Regions from separate parts of the Nocardiopsis sp. NPDC006832 genome, predicted to be linked through region 1. Evidence: predicted binding sites of a transcription regulator. Region 1 holds the regulator's gene; each other region holds the start of a gene.
What was found. Region 1 encodes HrcA, which represses chaperone genes, less so after heat shock. Its sites were predicted from a motif close to TTGGCACTCTCNNNNNGAGAGTGCCAA; they were not measured.

Region 1 (5,453 bases):
GGCCGCCGCCGAAGAAGGCGTTCATTATGTCGTCGAAGGCGAAGCCGCCCGCGCCACCGAAGCCGCCGGCGCCGCCACCGCCTCCGCCACCCGGGGCGAAGGGGTCGTGACCCATGTCGAACATCCGACGCTTGTTCTCGTCGGAGAGGACCTCGTAGGCCTGGGTCACCTCTTTGAAGCGATCCTGGGTCGCCGGGTCGGGGTTGACGTCCGGATGCAGCTCGCGCGCGAGCCGCCTGTACGCCTTCTTGATCTCGTCCTTGGACGCGTCGCGACGCACCCCGAGAACCTGGTAATAGTCTCTGGCCACTGAGTTACTGTCCTGCCAAAATCTGTCCGACATACCGAGCCACCGCACGGACGGCGCCCATCGTCCCCGGGTAGTCCATCCGGGTGGGTCCCACCACACCGATCTTGGCCAGCGACTGGTTTCCCACACCGTAGTCGGCCGAAACGATGGAGGTGGATCGAAGGCCCTCGTGGAAGTTCTCGGCGCCGATGCGCACCGTGAGCATCGAGGGGTCCTTCGCCTCACCCAGCAAACGGATGAGGACCATGTTCTCTTCCAGTGCTTCGAGCACGTCCCGCAGACTCGCCGCGAAGTCGACCGCGGCGAGGTTGGCGGTTCCCGCCAGTACGATCTTCTCCTCGTGTCGTTCGACGAGGCTCTCCAGCAGGACCGAGAGGACGGCGACCGCCACGGGCCGGTCCTCCGGGGCAACCTGCGCGGGGAGGTCGTCCACCGCGTCCGGTACGTCACCGAGGTGCTTCCCGGATATGGCGCGGTTGAGCATGTTGCGCAGATCGTCGACCACCTTCTCGTCGACGACGCCCAGACCGTCGATGACGCGCTGTTCGACCCGTCCGGTGTTGGTGATGACGACCATCATGATGCGTTGGCCGCCCAGGGGTACGAGTTCCACGTGCTGCACCGACGAACGGGTCAGCGACGGGTATTGGACGATCGCGACCTGACGGGTGAGCTGCGCGAGCAACCGCACCGTGCGGGCGACGATCTCGTCGAGGTCCACGGCACCGCCGAGGAAGGACTCGATGGCGCGGCGTTCGGCGGCCGAGAGCGGCTTGACCGAGGAGAGCCGGTCCACGAACAGGCGGTATCCCTTGTCCGTGGGCACTCGCCCCGCGCTGGTGTGCGGCTGGGCTATGTACCCGTCCTCCTCCAGCGCGACCATGTCGTTGCGGATGGTCGCCGGGGAGACACCGAGCGGGTGTCGGTCGGCCAACGACCTGGAACCGACGGGCTCGTTGGTGTTGACGAAATCCTCGACGACGGCACGCAGGACCGCGAGCTTGCGCTCATCCAGCAACTCGCCACCTCCTGGCACTCCGTGGTCCTCAGTGCTAATTCTATGCCCGACCGCAAACGCGTGTGGGTACCCGCCGGTAGTAACACGGGAGCGAGGCCGTCTTCTTCCCGACGGATCGGCGACGTGCGCCACCCGACCACGCGGTTCCTGAGCCTGTCACCAGTACACTGCGGCACCGTGGTTACCAATGGAACCGGCCGTTACGGCCGCGACGTTCTGGCCGGAGACCGGCGACTCCCCAAGAAGGGCACGGTGCCCGAGAACCCACTCGACCACGACCTGGTGGTCGAGGACGCCGACGAGACGTTCTGTGGGGCGGTGGTGGCCTGGGACAAGGCCACGGTGACCCTGGAGGACCGTGACGGTGGTCGCCGGGTGTTCGAGTTGGCACCCGCCGCGTTCCTGGTGGACGGGAGACCGGTGACGCTGGTGCGCCCCACCGCGAAGCCGAAGGGCCCGCTGCGCAGCGCCTCGGGATCGATCGCGGTGACCGGCGCGCGGGCGCGTACCGCGCGGGAGAGCCGTATCTACGTCGAGGGCGCGCACGACGCCGAGCTCGTGGAGAAGGTGTGGGGTCACGACCTGCGGGTGGAGGGCGTGGCCGTGGAGTTCTTGGAGGGTGTGGACGACCTGCCCGCGGTGGTGGCGGAGTTCGCCCCCGGGCCGGGGCGCCGGTTGGGTGTGCTGGTGGACCACCTGGTGCCCGGGTCCAAGGAGAGTCGTATCGCCGAGCGGGTGCGCGGCGAGGACGTGCTGGTGGTCGGGCACCCGTATGTGGACGTGTGGCAGGCGGTCCGGCCGGGCGCGGTCGGGATCGGGGCCTGGCCGCGGGTGCCGCGTGGACTCCCGTGGAAGGAGGGGGTCGTGGACGCCCTGGGGTGGCGGATGGAGACGGGTGAGGCATGGCGCCGCATCCTGGGGTCGGTGCGCGGCTATGGTGACCTCGAACCCTCCCTGTTGGGACGTGTCGAGGAGCTCATCGACTTCGTCACGGGCCCCCATCCCCTGGAAGACTAGGCTTGCGGGACCACCGGCCCCACCATTCGGGCACGTCCGATCAGCATCCCCGACAGCGGATCCAAGGAAGACCATGAGCGAGACTCCGTCGAATCCCCCGTCCCCGGACGAGCCGCAGGGGCAGCAACGGCCTCCGCTGCCGCCACAGGCGCCGCAGGCGCCCCCACAGCAGGGCGGGCCGGGGTACGGGCGGACGCCCGGGCCGCATCCGCAGCAGCCCCCGGGCGCCCGGCCCGGTCCCGGTCCCGGTCCCGGTCAGCAGTATCCGCCTCAGCAGCCGCAGCAGCAGGCCCAGATGCCGCAGCAGTACGCGCAGCGGCCACCCCAGCAGGGACAGCCGGGTTTCGCCCCGCCCGCATCCGCGCGACCCGCCGACCACGGGCAGCAGTACGCGCAGCAGCCGCAGGCGCCACAGCAGGGGTTCGCCCAGCAGCCCCCGCAGCCCCAGCAGGTTCCCGGGCAGCAGCCCTACGTTCAGCAGGGGTACGCGCGGCAGCCCCAGCGGTCGAGCGGCGACGATGGCATCCTGGTCGCGATGTCGGCGCACCTGACCGGCTTCATGATCGCCTTCCTCGGCTGGATCCCGCCGCTGGCCATCTACTTCGCCAAGCGCAACACGTCGCCGTTCGTGCGGCACCACGCCGCCGAGGCCGCGAACTTCCAGATCACGATGCTGATCCCTTACGTGTTCGCGGGGGTTCTGTACGTTGGTCTGGGTATCTTCTTCGGGAACCTGGCGTGGATCGGTTCCCTTCTCATCGCCCTCGTATGGATCCTTTCCATCGTCTTCGGCGTCCTAGGGGCCTCAGGCGCGAACAAGGGGGCGTGGTACCGCTACCCGTTCAGCATCCGACTTCTCAAGTAGATACAGCTCTCGCACCGACAAGGAAACCGAGCCATGTCCTACCCCAACGGCCCATCTCCGGAGGATCCGTACTCCCAGCAGGGCGGCCAACCCGGTCAGCCCTCGGGCGGCTATCCCGCGCCCGACCAGGGCGGAGGATACCCGCCCCCGCCGCCCGGTCAGCCCGGCTATGGTCAGAGCGGCCCGCAGCAGCCCGGATATGACCAGGGTGGCCACCCGCAGCAGCCCGGCTACGGCCAGGGCGGTTACCCGCCGCCTCCCGGCTACGACCAGGGTGGTTACGCGCAGCAGGGCCAGTACGGCGGCTACGCCCCGCACCCCGGCATGCAGGGGTCCTCGGCGACCACCGGTCAGCCCAACCAGGACGAGCGCACCATGGGTCTGCTCAGTCACCTGAGCGGCATCCTGCTCAGCTTCCTCGGCCCGCTGATCTTCTTCCTGATCAAGAAGGACGAGTCCCCGTTCGTTCGCGACCAGGCCGCTCAGGCGCTGAACTTCCAGTTCATCCTGTTGATCGGCTACCTGATCTCGGCGGTGCTGTACATCATCTTCATCGGGGCCATCCTGCAGCTGGCCGTGTGGGTGTGCGCGGTCGTCTTCGGCATCCTCGGCGGCATCGCGGCCAACAAGGGCGAGTGGTACCGCTACCCGTTCAACGTCAGCTGGGTGAAGTAGTCTCCGGCCACGACCGGGGCTCGGCTTCGGCCGGGCCCCTTCGTCGTGTCCGGGTCGCGCGTTCGCCGGCGCGACTCAGGTGAGGTCGCGCACGACCGCGTCGGCGAGCAGACGGCCTCGGCGGGTCAGGGCGGCGTATCCGCGGGCGTGGGCTCCGGGTTCCAGCAGCCCCTCCCCCACCAGGCGTTCGGCGGTGGTCAGACCGGAGGCGTCGAGCAGCTCCAGGGGGCAGCCCTGTTCCATCCGTAGTTCGAGCAGGACGCGTTCGAAGCGGCGTTCGTCCTCGGTGAGGATCTCCCTGGCCTGTGCCGGCGTCTCCCGGGCGGCCAGGCGCGCGGCGTAGGCGGCCGGGTGCTTGACGTTCCACCAGCGGGTTCCACCGACGTGGCTGTGCGCGCCGGGGCCCACGCCCCACCAGTGCCCACCGGTCCAGTACAGCGAGTTGTGCGCGCTGCGGCCCTCGGGCGCGCGTGCCCAGTTGGAAACCTCGTAGGGGGTGTATCCGGCGGCGGCCAGGGCCTGGTCGGCCATGAGGTAGCGGTCGGCCATGGTGTCGTCGTCGGGTTCGGTGAGTTCGCCGCGGCGCACCCGGGCGGCCAGCCGGGTGCCCTCCTCGACGATGAGCGAGTAGGCGGAGACGTGATCGGGGCCCGCGCCGATCGCGGCCTCCAAGGACCTCGCCCAGTCGTCGTCGCTCTCACTCGGGGTGCCATAGATCAGGTCGAGGTTGACGTGCTCGAACCCGGCCTCACGTGCCCAGGCCACGCACTGTTCGGGCCGTCCGGGCGTGTGGCCTCGCTCCAGGACGCGCAGGACGTGCGGGCGGGCGCTCTGCATACCGAAGGAGACCCGGCTGAAGCCGGCCTCGCGTAGGCGGCGCAGGTAGTCGAGGGTGACCGTCTCCGGGTTGGCCTCGGTGGTGACCTCGACGTCGGGGGTGAGACCGAAGCGGTCCCTGATGGCGGCCAGCACGCTCCCCAGGTCCTCGGCGGGCAGCAGGGTGGGCGTGCCGCCTCCGATGAACACGGTGCTCACCGGGGGGCGCTCGCCGGTCAGGACCTTGTCGGCGAGGTCGATCTCGGCGATGGCCTGTTCGGCGTAGGTCTCGCGGGAGGAGGTGGCGGTGCCGTCCCGGGAGACGAGTTCCTCGGCGGTGTAGGTGTTGAAGTCGCAGTAGCCACATCGGGTGACGCAGAAGGGCACGTGGACGTAGAACCCGAGGGGCCGGTCGCCGAGTTCGGCGAGGGAGTGCGCGGGAAGCTCCCCGGTGCGGGGCACCGGTTCGCCGTCGAGGGCTACGGAAGGCATGTTCCCAGTGTCGCCGACGGGGCGGGGTGGGCGGGCACGGTCGCGGCCCGGCTGTGGCGGAGAGCTCGCGACATCGAGAGCTCGGACACATACCGACCGGTCGCGGACGTGCGCGGGGGCGGTGATCCGGGGCTTTCCCGGAACGCCCGCCGAGGTGGGACCTTCGTCCTTGGCGGCCATTACCACCGGGCCTCGAAAGGCGCTCGTACAAGGGGTTGTCTTGGAGGTGACACAACAGTTCGGCGAGAGGACACACGATG
Region 2 (5,453 bases), on a different contig from region 1:
GGAGGAAGGTGATGCGGTTCGGGCAGGCTCTCGTGCCCGGCCCGGGCACGCGTCCGTGCTCGATCGAGGCCTTATGGGAGGACGCGGTTCGCCAGGGCCACCTTCCGAAGCCGAGCAATAGCTCGGTGCTGGGCAACCCGTACCGCCCCTGCCGACATTCCAAGAAGATGTCCCGTCTCGTCCGCTGTCAGTCCTGTGATCACCCGCAACACCAGCAGTCTGCGCTGTTGTTCGGGAAGCTCGTCGAGGAGCTCTCTGGCCCGCTGCGCCTCGATGACGCGCACGGCGGCCTCTTCCGGTCCGGGCCCCTCGTCCGGCGGCTCCGGCACGGTGTCGGTGGGGACCGTCTCCACTCGTCCGGCCACTCGAAGGGTGTCGGCGACCTTGTGCGCCGCGATGCCGAACACGAAGGAGGCGAAGGGCCTGCCCCGGTCCTGGTATCTGGGGATCGCCGTGATCAGGGCGATGCAGACCTCCTGCGCGACGTCGTCGGAGTGGTGTGCCAGCCCCGACACCCGCGCCAGCCTGCTGTGGCAGTACCGCACCACCATGGGTCGGATCTCGCGCAGCAGCGAGTCCATCGCCCCGTCGTCCCCCTGAACGGCGAGCGATCCCAGTTGGTTCAAACCCGTTTCGCGCACGTCGGAGGGCGTCCCTGTCCGCTGCGCGGTAACGCCCCCCCGGGCGCCTGCATCCGTCACGTTAGGAATGATGCCCGCATCACGGGACCCAACCACTCCAATCGGCAACTACGGAATGGTCACATTTTGGAAAAATGGCCCGAAATCACCGCAGAGAAGATGCTCTTTCGACCTTCCCCCATGATAGTGAGACCGACCACTCCGAGCCGCTTCAGCGAGCGGGGGCGGGATACCGTGGCGGCCCGCCCCCGCTCGACGTCTCACCCCCTAGTGGGAGTGACCGTCGCCCTCGTCCTCCTCGGGCTTGTCCGCGACCAGCACCTCGGTGGTCAGCAGCATGCCCGCGATGGAAGCGGCGTTCTGAACGGCGGAACGGGTGACCTTGACCGGGTCGAGGATGCCCGCACCGGTCAGGTCGCCGTAGGTGCCCGTGGCGGCGTTGAACCCGTGGCCGATCTCCAGCTCGGAGATCTTGTGGGTCACGACGTAGCCCTCGGCACCGGCGTTCTCCGCGATCCAACGGGCCGGCTCGACCAGCGCGCGACGGACGATGGACACGCCGGTCGCCTCGTCGCCGGTCAGGCCGAGGTCGCCCAGGGCGGTGGAAGCGTGCACCAGGGAGGCGCCGCCACCGGCGACGATGCCCTCCTCGATGGCCGCACGAGTCGCCGAGATGGCGTCCTCCAAGCGGTGCTTCTTCTCCTTGAGCTCGATCTCGGTGGCCGCGCCCACGCTCAGCACCGAGACGCCGCCCGCGAGCTTGGCGAGGCGCTCCTGGAGCTTCTCGCGGTCCCAGTCGGAGTCGCTCGCCTCGATCTCGTTGCGGATCTGGCGGACGCGGTCCTCGACGTCGGCCTGCGCACCGGCACCGTCGACGATGGTCGTGTCGTCCTTGGTGATGGTGATGCGACGGGCGGTGCCCAGCACGTCCAGCTCGGCGTTGTCCAGGCTCAGGCCGACCTCTTCGGAGATGACCTGACCGCCGGTGAGGACGGCGATGTCCTGGAGCATGGCCTTGCGACGCTCACCGAAGCCGGGCGCCTTGACCGCGGCGACGTTGAGCGCACCGCGCATCTTGTTCAGCACCAGGGCGCCCAGGGCGTCGCCCTCGACGTCCTCGGCGATGATCAGCAGCGGCTTCTTGGTCTGGACGACCTTCTCCAGGAGCGGCAGCAGCTCGTTGAGGTTGCCGATCTTGCCCTGGCTGATGAGGATGAGGGCGTCCTCCAGCACCGCCTCCTGGCGGTCCCCGTCCGTGACGAAGTACGGGGAGATGTAGCCCTTGTCGAACTGCAGACCCTCGGTGAAGTCGAGCTCCAGCCCGAACGCCGGGGACTCCTCGACGGTGATGACACCGTCCTTGCCGACCTTGTCGAACGCCTCGGCGATCAGGTCGCCGATCTGGGCGTCCTGGGCCGAGTTGGTCGCCACGTAGGCGATGTCGGAGCGCTCCTTGATCGGAACGGCGCGCTCCAGCAGGGTCTCGGACACCTGCTGGGCGGCGGTGTCGATGCCCTTCTTCAGGGACATCGGGGAGGCACCGGCCGCCACGCTGCGCAGGCCCTCGCGGACCAGCGCCTGGGCCAGCACGGTGGCCGTGGTGGTTCCGTCACCCGCGGCGTCGTTGGTCTTGGTGGCGACCTCCTTGACCAGCTGGGCGCCCAGGTTCTCGTAGGGCTCCTCCAGCTCGATCTCACGGGCGACGGTCACACCGTCGTTCGTGATGGTGGGGGCGCCGAACTTCTTGTCGATGACGACGTTGCGGCCGCGCGGACCGAGCGTCACCTTCACGGCGTCGGCGAGACGGTCCACGCCCCGCTCAAGGGCGCGACGGGCGTCGTCCTCGAACTCCAGGATCTTCGGCATCTGTGGTGTTTCCTCTTACCGTTGTGAGGTCATGTAACGAGGACATCCCGCCCCGCCCGGCTTCGAGGGCCGACCGGTGCGGGATGTCGAGGATCGAACGCCGAGAGCTACTTCTCGACGACCGCGAGGAGGTCGCGGGCGGAGAGCACCAGGTACTCCTCGCCGTCGTACTTGACCTCGGTGCCGCCGTACTTGCTGTACAGAACGACGTCGCCGACGCTGACGTCCAGCGGAATGCGCTTGTCGCCCTCGTCGTCCCAGCGGCCGGGACCCACGGCCAGGACCTCGCCCTCCTGGGGCTTCTCCTTGGCGGTGTCCGGAATGACCAGACCGGAGGCGGTGGTCTGCTCGGCCTCCAGGGTCTTGACCACGACGCGGTCCTCAAGCGGCTTCAGCACGGTCTTGGTGGCGGTCGACACGGTAGTGACCTCCCCCTTCAAGGTTTCGGTGTCCTGAACGGCGGCCCGTGCGGGAGCACGGACCGGCTCTTCGTAAAAGGGGCGACCGCGGCGGCCTGTCGTCGCGGGTGCCAGACCGGCCTCGTCGCGGTTAGCACTCTACCCCCGAGAGTGCCAGAATGGAAATGTGGCGAGGGTCCTGGTCACGGGGGCGGGCTCGCCTTCTCGTCGTGCCCACCGCAGGAGAACCCATGCACCTTCCCGCCTTCTCGGCGCTGCTCACCGACGCGGGACGGGAGGTCCTGGCCGAAGTGGACCCCGCCTCCGCCGCGAAGGATCCCCTGTCGACGGCCTCTCGGCTGCGCGCGAACCCGGCGGTGTCCGCCCTGGCCCCGGACCTTCCCGTGTCCGAACTCGTCAACGCGGTGATGACCCAGGTGGGGTTGCGTGAGCGTGGACGCGCCAAGTTCGGGGAGCGCGCGACGCGGATGTTCTTCACCCCCGACGGCCTGGAGCAGTCGACCCGGGCCTCGATCGCGGCCCACCGCGCCGAACGGGTCGCCGAGGTGGCCGGTTCCGTCCTGAACGGTGGCCCGGCGGGCGACCTGTGCTGCGGCGTGGGAGCCGACCTGTTGGCCCTGGCCGAGGTGGGGGTTCCGGTGGAGGGGGTGGACGCCGACCCCCTCACGGTGGCGGTGGCCCGCGCCAACATCGAGGCCTTGGGCCTGTCCGATCACGCCGATGTGCGCGAGGGCGACGTGAACGAGGTGGCCCCCGGCGCCCATCCCCTGTTGTTCTGTGACCCGGCCCGCCGCGGGGGCCGGGGTCGGGTGTTCGACCCGGCGTCCTATTCACCCCCGTGGGACGTGGCCACCGCCCTGGCCGAGGCCGCGGGCGCGGCCTGTCTGAAGGCGGCGCCGGGCATCCCGCACGAGGCCCTGTCCCCCGCGGCCGCCGTGGAGTGGATCTCGGTGGACGGCGAACTGAAGGAGACGGCCCTGTGGTTCGGCGCGCTCGCGGAGGGGCCTCGGCGCCGCGCCACGGTGCTGCACGAGCGGCCCGGGCTGTTGGCGAGCGAGGGTTCCGTCGCGCGTCTGGACGCCGTCCCAGACCTGGGGCCCGCTCCGGTGTCGGCGGCGCGACGCTATCTCTACGACCCGGACCCGGCGGTGGTGCGTTCGCACCTGGTGGCCGAGGCCGCGGCCAAGGTGGACGGGGCCCTGTTGGACGAGCGGATCGCCTACTTCACCTCGGACCGGGTCGAGGTCTCACCGCTGTGGCGGGTGCTGGAGATCGTGGAGTGCGCGCCGTTCTCGGCCAAGAGACTTCGCGCTTCGGTGCGGGCCCACCGGGCCGGAACGATAACGATCAAGAAACGGGGATCGGCCGTGGACACGGAGAGGCTTCGGCGCGATCTGAAGGCGTCCGGTCCGGAGAAGATGACCATCGCCCTCACCCGAATCGGCGAAAAACCCTTCTACCTGCTGTGTCGCGAAATCGGGACGCCATAGAAGCCCCTCGACTTTCGAGGAAAAAGCCCGCACGTAACTCGAACCACCGGGCGCGAACCATATCGTTACCTCACATAACGACATCTTTCATGGACCCCCCTGGTTACGCCGGGTGATGTCGTTAAACTGGCCCCCGCCGTACTCTTCCCCTTTCTCATGGGCTCACCCGGACCGGCACAGCGCCCACACCCCCAATGTGTACGCACAGTCACGCTTTCGTCACGTTGAGGCCTAGTCGGCGCGTCACGCCGCCCATCCGGGGACCATCGAGAACCCGTCCTCCCGGAAACCTCCACCGTCCGAAGCACCGGGCGAGGGCGGGAGCGCCAGAACCATAAGGAGCACCTCGGTGGAACAGACCAATCACAACTTCCTCAACGGCGGGGGGCAGTCCGGTGTCTCCGACCGGATGCGCGACCTCCTCTCCCAGGCAGCCCAGGAACACGTCTCCGAGCAGAAGTCCCAGGGGGCCGTCAGCGAGGAGATGCGCCAGCGCCTCGAAGGCATGGAGTGGCTGCTGCGCGAGCTGCGCGAACGCGAGCTCACCTCACTCGCCGAGTCGATCACCGCGGTCGACGGTCGGATCGACGACTTCCTGGCCCGTCCGCCGGAGTGGGCCGAGGCCCTCGCCGAGCACATCGAGGTTCTCGGTCAACAGGTCAAGCCCCTGTCGGACATGCCCTCCCTACGGGCCGACACCCACCGCATCGCCGGCCACCTCGACACCGCGCTGACCCGTCTGCAGCGCATGGCCGAGACCGGGACCCGGACCGCGGAGCAGGTGGTGGAGGTCGGCGAGCGCGTCACCGCGCTTGGCGAGACCTTCGGCACCCGTCTGGACGCCCTCGACACCGCCCTGGAGACCCTCAACGGGCGCACCGAGGCCATCGAGACCGCGCTCGCCACCTTGGACACCACTCTCGGGGAGCGTCACGAGGAGCTGGCCGGCAGGTTCGTGGAGGGCAAGGACGCCCTGGGCGAGGCGGTCGAGCAGACCCGCGAGGCCGTCCGGGAGAGCCGCGCCGAGCTCAACACCA
Region 3 (5,453 bases), on a different contig from region 1:
AGCAACGCCGAGACGGCGGCGGCGATCGACTCCTCGGCGGCGGAATGGGGCAAGCCCGCCCACGTGCGTGAACTCTTCCGACTGTGGCACATCACCGTCGAGGCGGGGGCCGAGTGGACCCGACGGCTCCTCGGGGAACTGGAGGCGGGGGAGTACGTGATGGCCGACGAATCGCCCGACGCCTTCGGCAATCCGGCCACCGGGCCCGCTCGGCCCTCCTGACCGCCGGCCCCCATGCGGCTTCGCCTCGGGCCACTCGGGCCTGAGTATTAAAACTTGAGTATCTGGCTTCGGTAGTGCATCCTGATCCGTGTATTCAAATTTTAATAGGAGGATCGCGTGATCCGAACACACGAGCTGACCCGGGACTTCCGGGTCGGCAAGGACACCGTCGAAGCCGTACGCGGAGTCGACATGGAAGTGGTCGAAGGAGAACTCGTGGCGCTCCTGGGACCCAACGGAGCCGGCAAGAGCACCACCCTGCGCATGCTCACCACACTGCTCGAACCCACCTCGGGTACCGCCGTGGTCGCCGGACACGACGTGCGCGCCGAGCCCGCCGAGGTGCGACGCCGGATCGGCTTCGTCGGGCAGGGACACAGCGGGGCCGATGACCAGCGCGCCCGCGACGAACTCCACTACCAAGGGCGGCTCTACGGCCTGGACCGACGCACCGCCCGGTCCCGCACCGACGAACTCCTGGAGATGCTCGACCTCACCGCGGTCGCCGACCGTGAGACGACCACCCTCTCCGGCGGTCAACGACGCAGGCTCGACATCGCCATGGGACTCATCCACCGACCCGGCCTGCTCTTCCTCGACGAGCCCTCCACCGGGCTGGACCCGCAGAGCCGCGCCGACCTGTGGGAACACGTGGCCCGGCTTCGGTCGGAGTACGGCACCACCGTCGTGCTCACCACCCACTACCTGGAGGAGGCCGACAACGCGGCGGAACGGGTGCTGGTCATCGACCACGGTCGCCTGATCGCCGACGGCACCCCCGACGAACTCAAGGGGCGCGTCTCCGGGGACCTGATCCGGTTCACCCTCGACGAGACGCACCTGGCGGAGAAGGCCGCGGAAGTGGCCGCGACCCTGAGCGACGGAGCGGTGCCCGAGGTCACCGAGGTGGAAGCGAGCGGCGCGGAGGTGGCCCTACGGGTCGAACGCGGGGACGCCTTCCTGCCCGGGTTGCTGCGCGCACTCGACGAGTCCGGTGTCCAGCCGAGCAGCGTCCAAGTGCAGCGGCCCACCCTGGACGACGTCTTCCTGACGCTGACCGGCCGCAGTCTGCGCGAGGAGGGGCGATGAGCCGGGCCACCACCGGATCGGCGATCCGGCGACCCGCCGTGCCCGGATTCGTGCGCGACACCGGGATCGTGTTCGCCCGCCAGATCCGCCCGATGCTGTACCGGCCCCACCTGATCGCCTTCGGGATGCTGCAACCCCTGCTCTACCTGGTGCTGTTCGCACCCCTGTTGGGCGGGCTGGCCGGGGTCGAGGGCGAGAATCCCTGGCAGTGGTTCGTCCCCGGGCTGCTGGTGATGATGGCGCTGTTCTCGGCCGGGTTCTCCGGGTTCGGGCTGCTTCCGGAGATGGCGTCGGGGGCGCATGAACGCCTCCTGGCCACGCCGGCGGGCCGGGTGCCCCTGCTGCTCGGCCGGGTCCTGCGGGAGATGGTGGTCGTGGTGGCACAGATCCTGCTGATCCTCGTGGTGGTGGTGCCGTTGGGCTTCCGCACCACACCGGTCGGGGCCCTGTCCGGTGTCGCCCTGTTGGCGGTCCTCGGCATCGGGCTGTCCACGCTGTCCTCCCTGGCGGCGCTGGCGGCCAAGCAGACCTACGTGTTCGCGCCGATCATCCAGACCGTGATGATGCCGCTGCTCCTGCTGTCCGGGGTGCTGTTGCCGATGGAACTGGCGCCCGGGTGGCTGTACACGCTGTCCAGGCTCAACCCGATCGCGCACGTGGTGGACGCCGCCCGGGTGCTGTTCGGCGGTGGTCCCTGGGACACCACGGTCCTGGTCGGTTGGGCCATGGCGCTCGCGATGACCGTCCTGGCCCTGGCCGTGGGATCGCGTGCGATGCGACGGATGAACACCTGAGCCGAACCGATCGGTGACGGTGGGTGCTCACCCGGACCTTCCCGGATGAGGGAGCGACGGAGTCGCCACCGGGTCCAGGTGTCACCATCTGTTCGCCCAACGCTCAAATGCCCCGGTTCGGGCACGTCATCGCAGGTGATGGGTGTTTTCGAGGTCATGGAAATCGTGACCACATCGTTTGCACTCTCCAAGGCCGAGTGCTAAAAAGATGAGTGGTTAGCACTCAGCATGGCCGAGTGCTAATCGGATCGAGGCTGCGAGATCGTGGGCCTCCGGCAGCAGGGTTGCCGGATCGACCACGGTCGTCCGTCGCGGGCGCACGCCTCGTCCCATCGCGTATCAGCCCGGTCACGGGAGGACAAGAACTCAATGGCAGCCAAACTGATCGCGTTCGACGAGGAGGCCCGTCGCGGCCTCGAGCGTGGCATGAACCAGCTCGCGGACGCCGTGAAGGTCACCCTCGGCCCGAAGGGCCGCAACGTCGTCCTGGAGAAGAAGTGGGGCGCCCCCACGATCACCAACGACGGTGTCTCCATCGCCAAGGAGATCGAGCTCGAGGACCCCTGGGAGAAGATCGGGGCCGAGCTGGTCAAGGAGGTCGCCAAGAAGACGGACGACGTCGCCGGTGACGGTACGACCACCGCCACCGTCCTGGCCCAGGCCCTCGTACGCGAGGGTCTGCGCAACGTCGCCGCCGGCGCCAACCCGGTCGGCCTCAAGCGCGGCATCGAGGTCGCCGTGGCTCGCATCAACGAGGAGCTCGGCAACCTCTCCAAGGACATCGAGACCAAGGAGCAGATCGCCTCCACCGCCTCGATCTCCGCCGGCGACGACCAGATCGGCGAGAGCATCGCCGAGGCCATGGACAAGGTCGGCAAGGAAGGCGTCATCACCGTCGAGGAGGGGCAGACCTTCGGGCTCGAGCTGGAGCTCGCCGAGGGCATGCGCTTCGACAAGGGCTACATCTCGCCCTACTTCGCCACCGACCTTGAGCGCATGGAGACGGTCCTTGAGGACCCCTACATCCTCATCGTCAACTCCAAGATCTCCAACAACAACGAGTTCCTGCCCGTTGTCGAGAAGGTCCTGCAGGCCGGTCGTCCGCTGATGGTCATCGCCGAGGACGTCGCCGACGGCGCCCTGCAGACCCTGGTGGTCAACAAGATCCGCGGCACCTTCAAGTCCGTCGCCGTCAAGGCTCCGGGCTTCGGTGACCGTCGCAAGGCTCAGCTCGGCGACATCGCCGTCCTGACCGGCGGCCAGGTCGTCACCGAGGAGGTCGGCCTCAAGCTGGAGAGCACCGAGCTCGACATGCTGGGTCGCGCCCGCAAGGTCGTCGTCACCAAGGACGAGACCACCATCGTCGACGGTGCCGGTGACGCCACCGCCATCGCCGGTCGCGTGAACGAGATCCGCAACGAGATCGAGCGCACCGACTCCGACTACGACCGCGAGAAGCTCCAGGAGCGTCTCGCCCGTCTGGCCGGCGGCGTGGCCGTCATCAAGGCCGGTGCCGCCACCGAGGTGGAGCTCAAGGAGCGCAAGCACCGCATCGAGGACGCCGTCCGCAACGCCAAGGCGGCCGTCGAAGAGGGCATCCTGCCCGGTGGTGGCGTCGCGCTGCTGCAGGCCAGTGTCCCCGCCTTCGAGAAGCTGGAGCTGGAGGGTGACGAGGCCATCGGCGCCGACATCGTCCGCCGCGCCATCGCCGAGCCGCTCAAGCAGATCGCGATCAACGCCGGCCTTGAGGGCGGCGTCGTGGCCGAGAAGGTCAGGAACCTGGAGCCCGGCTTCGGTCTGAACGCCGCTTCCGGTGAGTACACCGACCTGTTCAAGGACGGCGTCATCGACCCGACCAAGGTCACCCGTTCCGCTCTGCAGAACGCGTCCTCGATCGCCGGTCTGTTCCTGACGACCGAGGCCGTCATCGCCGAGAAGCCGGAGAAGGCCGCGGCTCCCGCCGGCGACCCGACCGGTGGCATGGGCGGCATGGACTTCTAAGAGGTTCAGGAGTCCGAGGTCCGGATACGCGACCTCGCCCGCGACGACCGGGCGGCCCTTCACGGGGCCGCCCGGTTTCGCTGTTTCCGGGGCCTCAGGTGAGAGTGTCGCGGTGGTCGAGCCACTCCCGGACCGCGGCCTTCACCTGCGGGGTGAGATCGCTGTCGGAGTGCTTCTCGGCCGGGAACCACCGAAAGTCCGTGTGCTCCTGCGACAACCGCACGGGTGTGCCGTCATGTGGTCGCGCGAACGTGAACTGGCGTTTGCGCTCGCCGTGCCGTGAGTCGTAGTCGAACCAGCTCACGAAGGGCTCCAACAGGAGTGGGGCGCCCACGGGCGTACCGATCTCCTCGTGCAGTTCCCGGGCCAACCCGCCGAGGAGGGTCTCGCCCGGTTCCACTCCACCCGAGGGCAGACTCTCCGCCCCTGGGAAGGAGGTCTCGTCGTCGCGACGGCGCAGCAGGAGGATCTCCCGCCCGAAGTCCCGGTGGACGATCGCGCCCGCCGAGAACCCCTCGATCCCCGACCGTCGGGCGTCGTCGGCGAGTGCCCGCGTGTCCATAAGCCTCCTCCCCCGGGGAACCGGCCGGCCCCCGGAAACGATCATGCGTGCGCCGGGACGCGCGCGCAACCGGCGCCCGGAGAACCCGTGGACAACCCTTCTCAGACCCGCAGGAGGGTCAGGTAGGCGAAGCCGAGCACAGCCCGACCATGCAGACGGAGTCGCCGGTGGGCGTCGGTGCGCCGGACGACCTCGTCGAAGTCGGGGGAGTGGGGGTTGTCCCGGATCCAGTCCTCCATGCCCCACGCGTTGCCGTTCTCGAAGTGGTCCCACTCGTCCACCGTGGCCTCCGACAGGGAGTACAGCCGGAAACCATGGGAGAGCGCGAAGTCGACCAGGTCGGGCAATGACCGGTACTGGTCACGGGGGACCACCTCCATCGCGGTGATCTCCTCCTCGGTGGGCGGACGCTTCCAGTAGCACTCACCGAACAGCACCCGGCCGCCCGGGCGGGTCAGGTCGGCCAGGGCGGAGAGCGCGTTCCCGGTGTGCGTGACGGGGTCACCACCCCACACATGGGTGGCGCCCACGTTGAACACCACGTCGGAGGCTTCGCCCTTCCACGCACCGACGTCCCCGACCTCCAGTTCCACCCGGCCGGCCAGCCCCCTGGCCTCGGCGCCGGCCCGACCATGCCGGATGTTCTCCTCCCCGAGGTCGATACCGAAGCCGGTGGCCTCCGGCTCGGTGGCCAGGGTGCGAAGGAGGAGTTCGGCCCAGCCACAGCCCAGGTCCACGACGTGGCGCCCCTCCAAGGGGCCGAGCGAGTGGATCAGACGCGTGGC

Region 2: groES (co-chaperone GroES) is a predicted target of HrcA. The motif match lies at 3,057-3,083, and genes of this name have one in related genera.
Region 3: groL (chaperonin GroEL) is a predicted target of HrcA. The motif match lies at 2,283-2,309, and genes of this name have one in related genera.

The regions. Positions count from the first base shown of each region.
Region 1 is NZ_JBEYLC010000040.1:17,610-23,062, forward strand. It holds gene dnaJ (molecular chaperone DnaJ) at 1-310, opposite strand, end outside; gene hrcA (heat-inducible transcriptional repressor HrcA) at 315-1,328, opposite strand; gene ABZ717_RS18765 (DUF3097 domain-containing protein) at 1,506-2,345, shown strand; gene ABZ717_RS18770 (hypothetical protein) at 2,386-2,892, opposite strand; gene ABZ717_RS18775 (DUF4870 domain-containing protein) at 2,881-3,210, shown strand; gene ABZ717_RS18780 (DUF4870 domain-containing protein) at 3,244-3,885, shown strand; gene hemW (radical SAM family heme chaperone HemW) at 3,961-5,193, opposite strand; gene ABZ717_RS18790 (hypothetical protein) at 5,451-5,453, shown strand, end outside.
Region 2 is NZ_JBEYLC010000010.1:119,886-125,338, reverse strand. It holds gene shbA (RNA polymerase sigma factor ShbA) at 72-626, opposite strand; gene groL (chaperonin GroEL) at 909-2,507, opposite strand; gene groES (co-chaperone GroES) at 2,615-2,926, opposite strand; gene ABZ717_RS07745 (class I SAM-dependent methyltransferase) at 3,157-4,416, shown strand; gene ABZ717_RS07740 (hypothetical protein) at 4,766-5,453, shown strand, end outside.
Region 3 is NZ_JBEYLC010000057.1:12,806-18,258, reverse strand. It holds gene ABZ717_RS22735 (PadR family transcriptional regulator) at 1-222, shown strand, start outside; gene ABZ717_RS22730 (ATP-binding cassette domain-containing protein) at 340-1,311, shown strand; gene ABZ717_RS22725 (ABC transporter permease) at 1,308-2,105, shown strand; gene groL (chaperonin GroEL) at 2,475-4,106, shown strand; gene ABZ717_RS22715 (NUDIX domain-containing protein) at 4,201-4,668, opposite strand; gene ABZ717_RS22710 (methyltransferase domain-containing protein) at 4,770-5,453, opposite strand, start outside.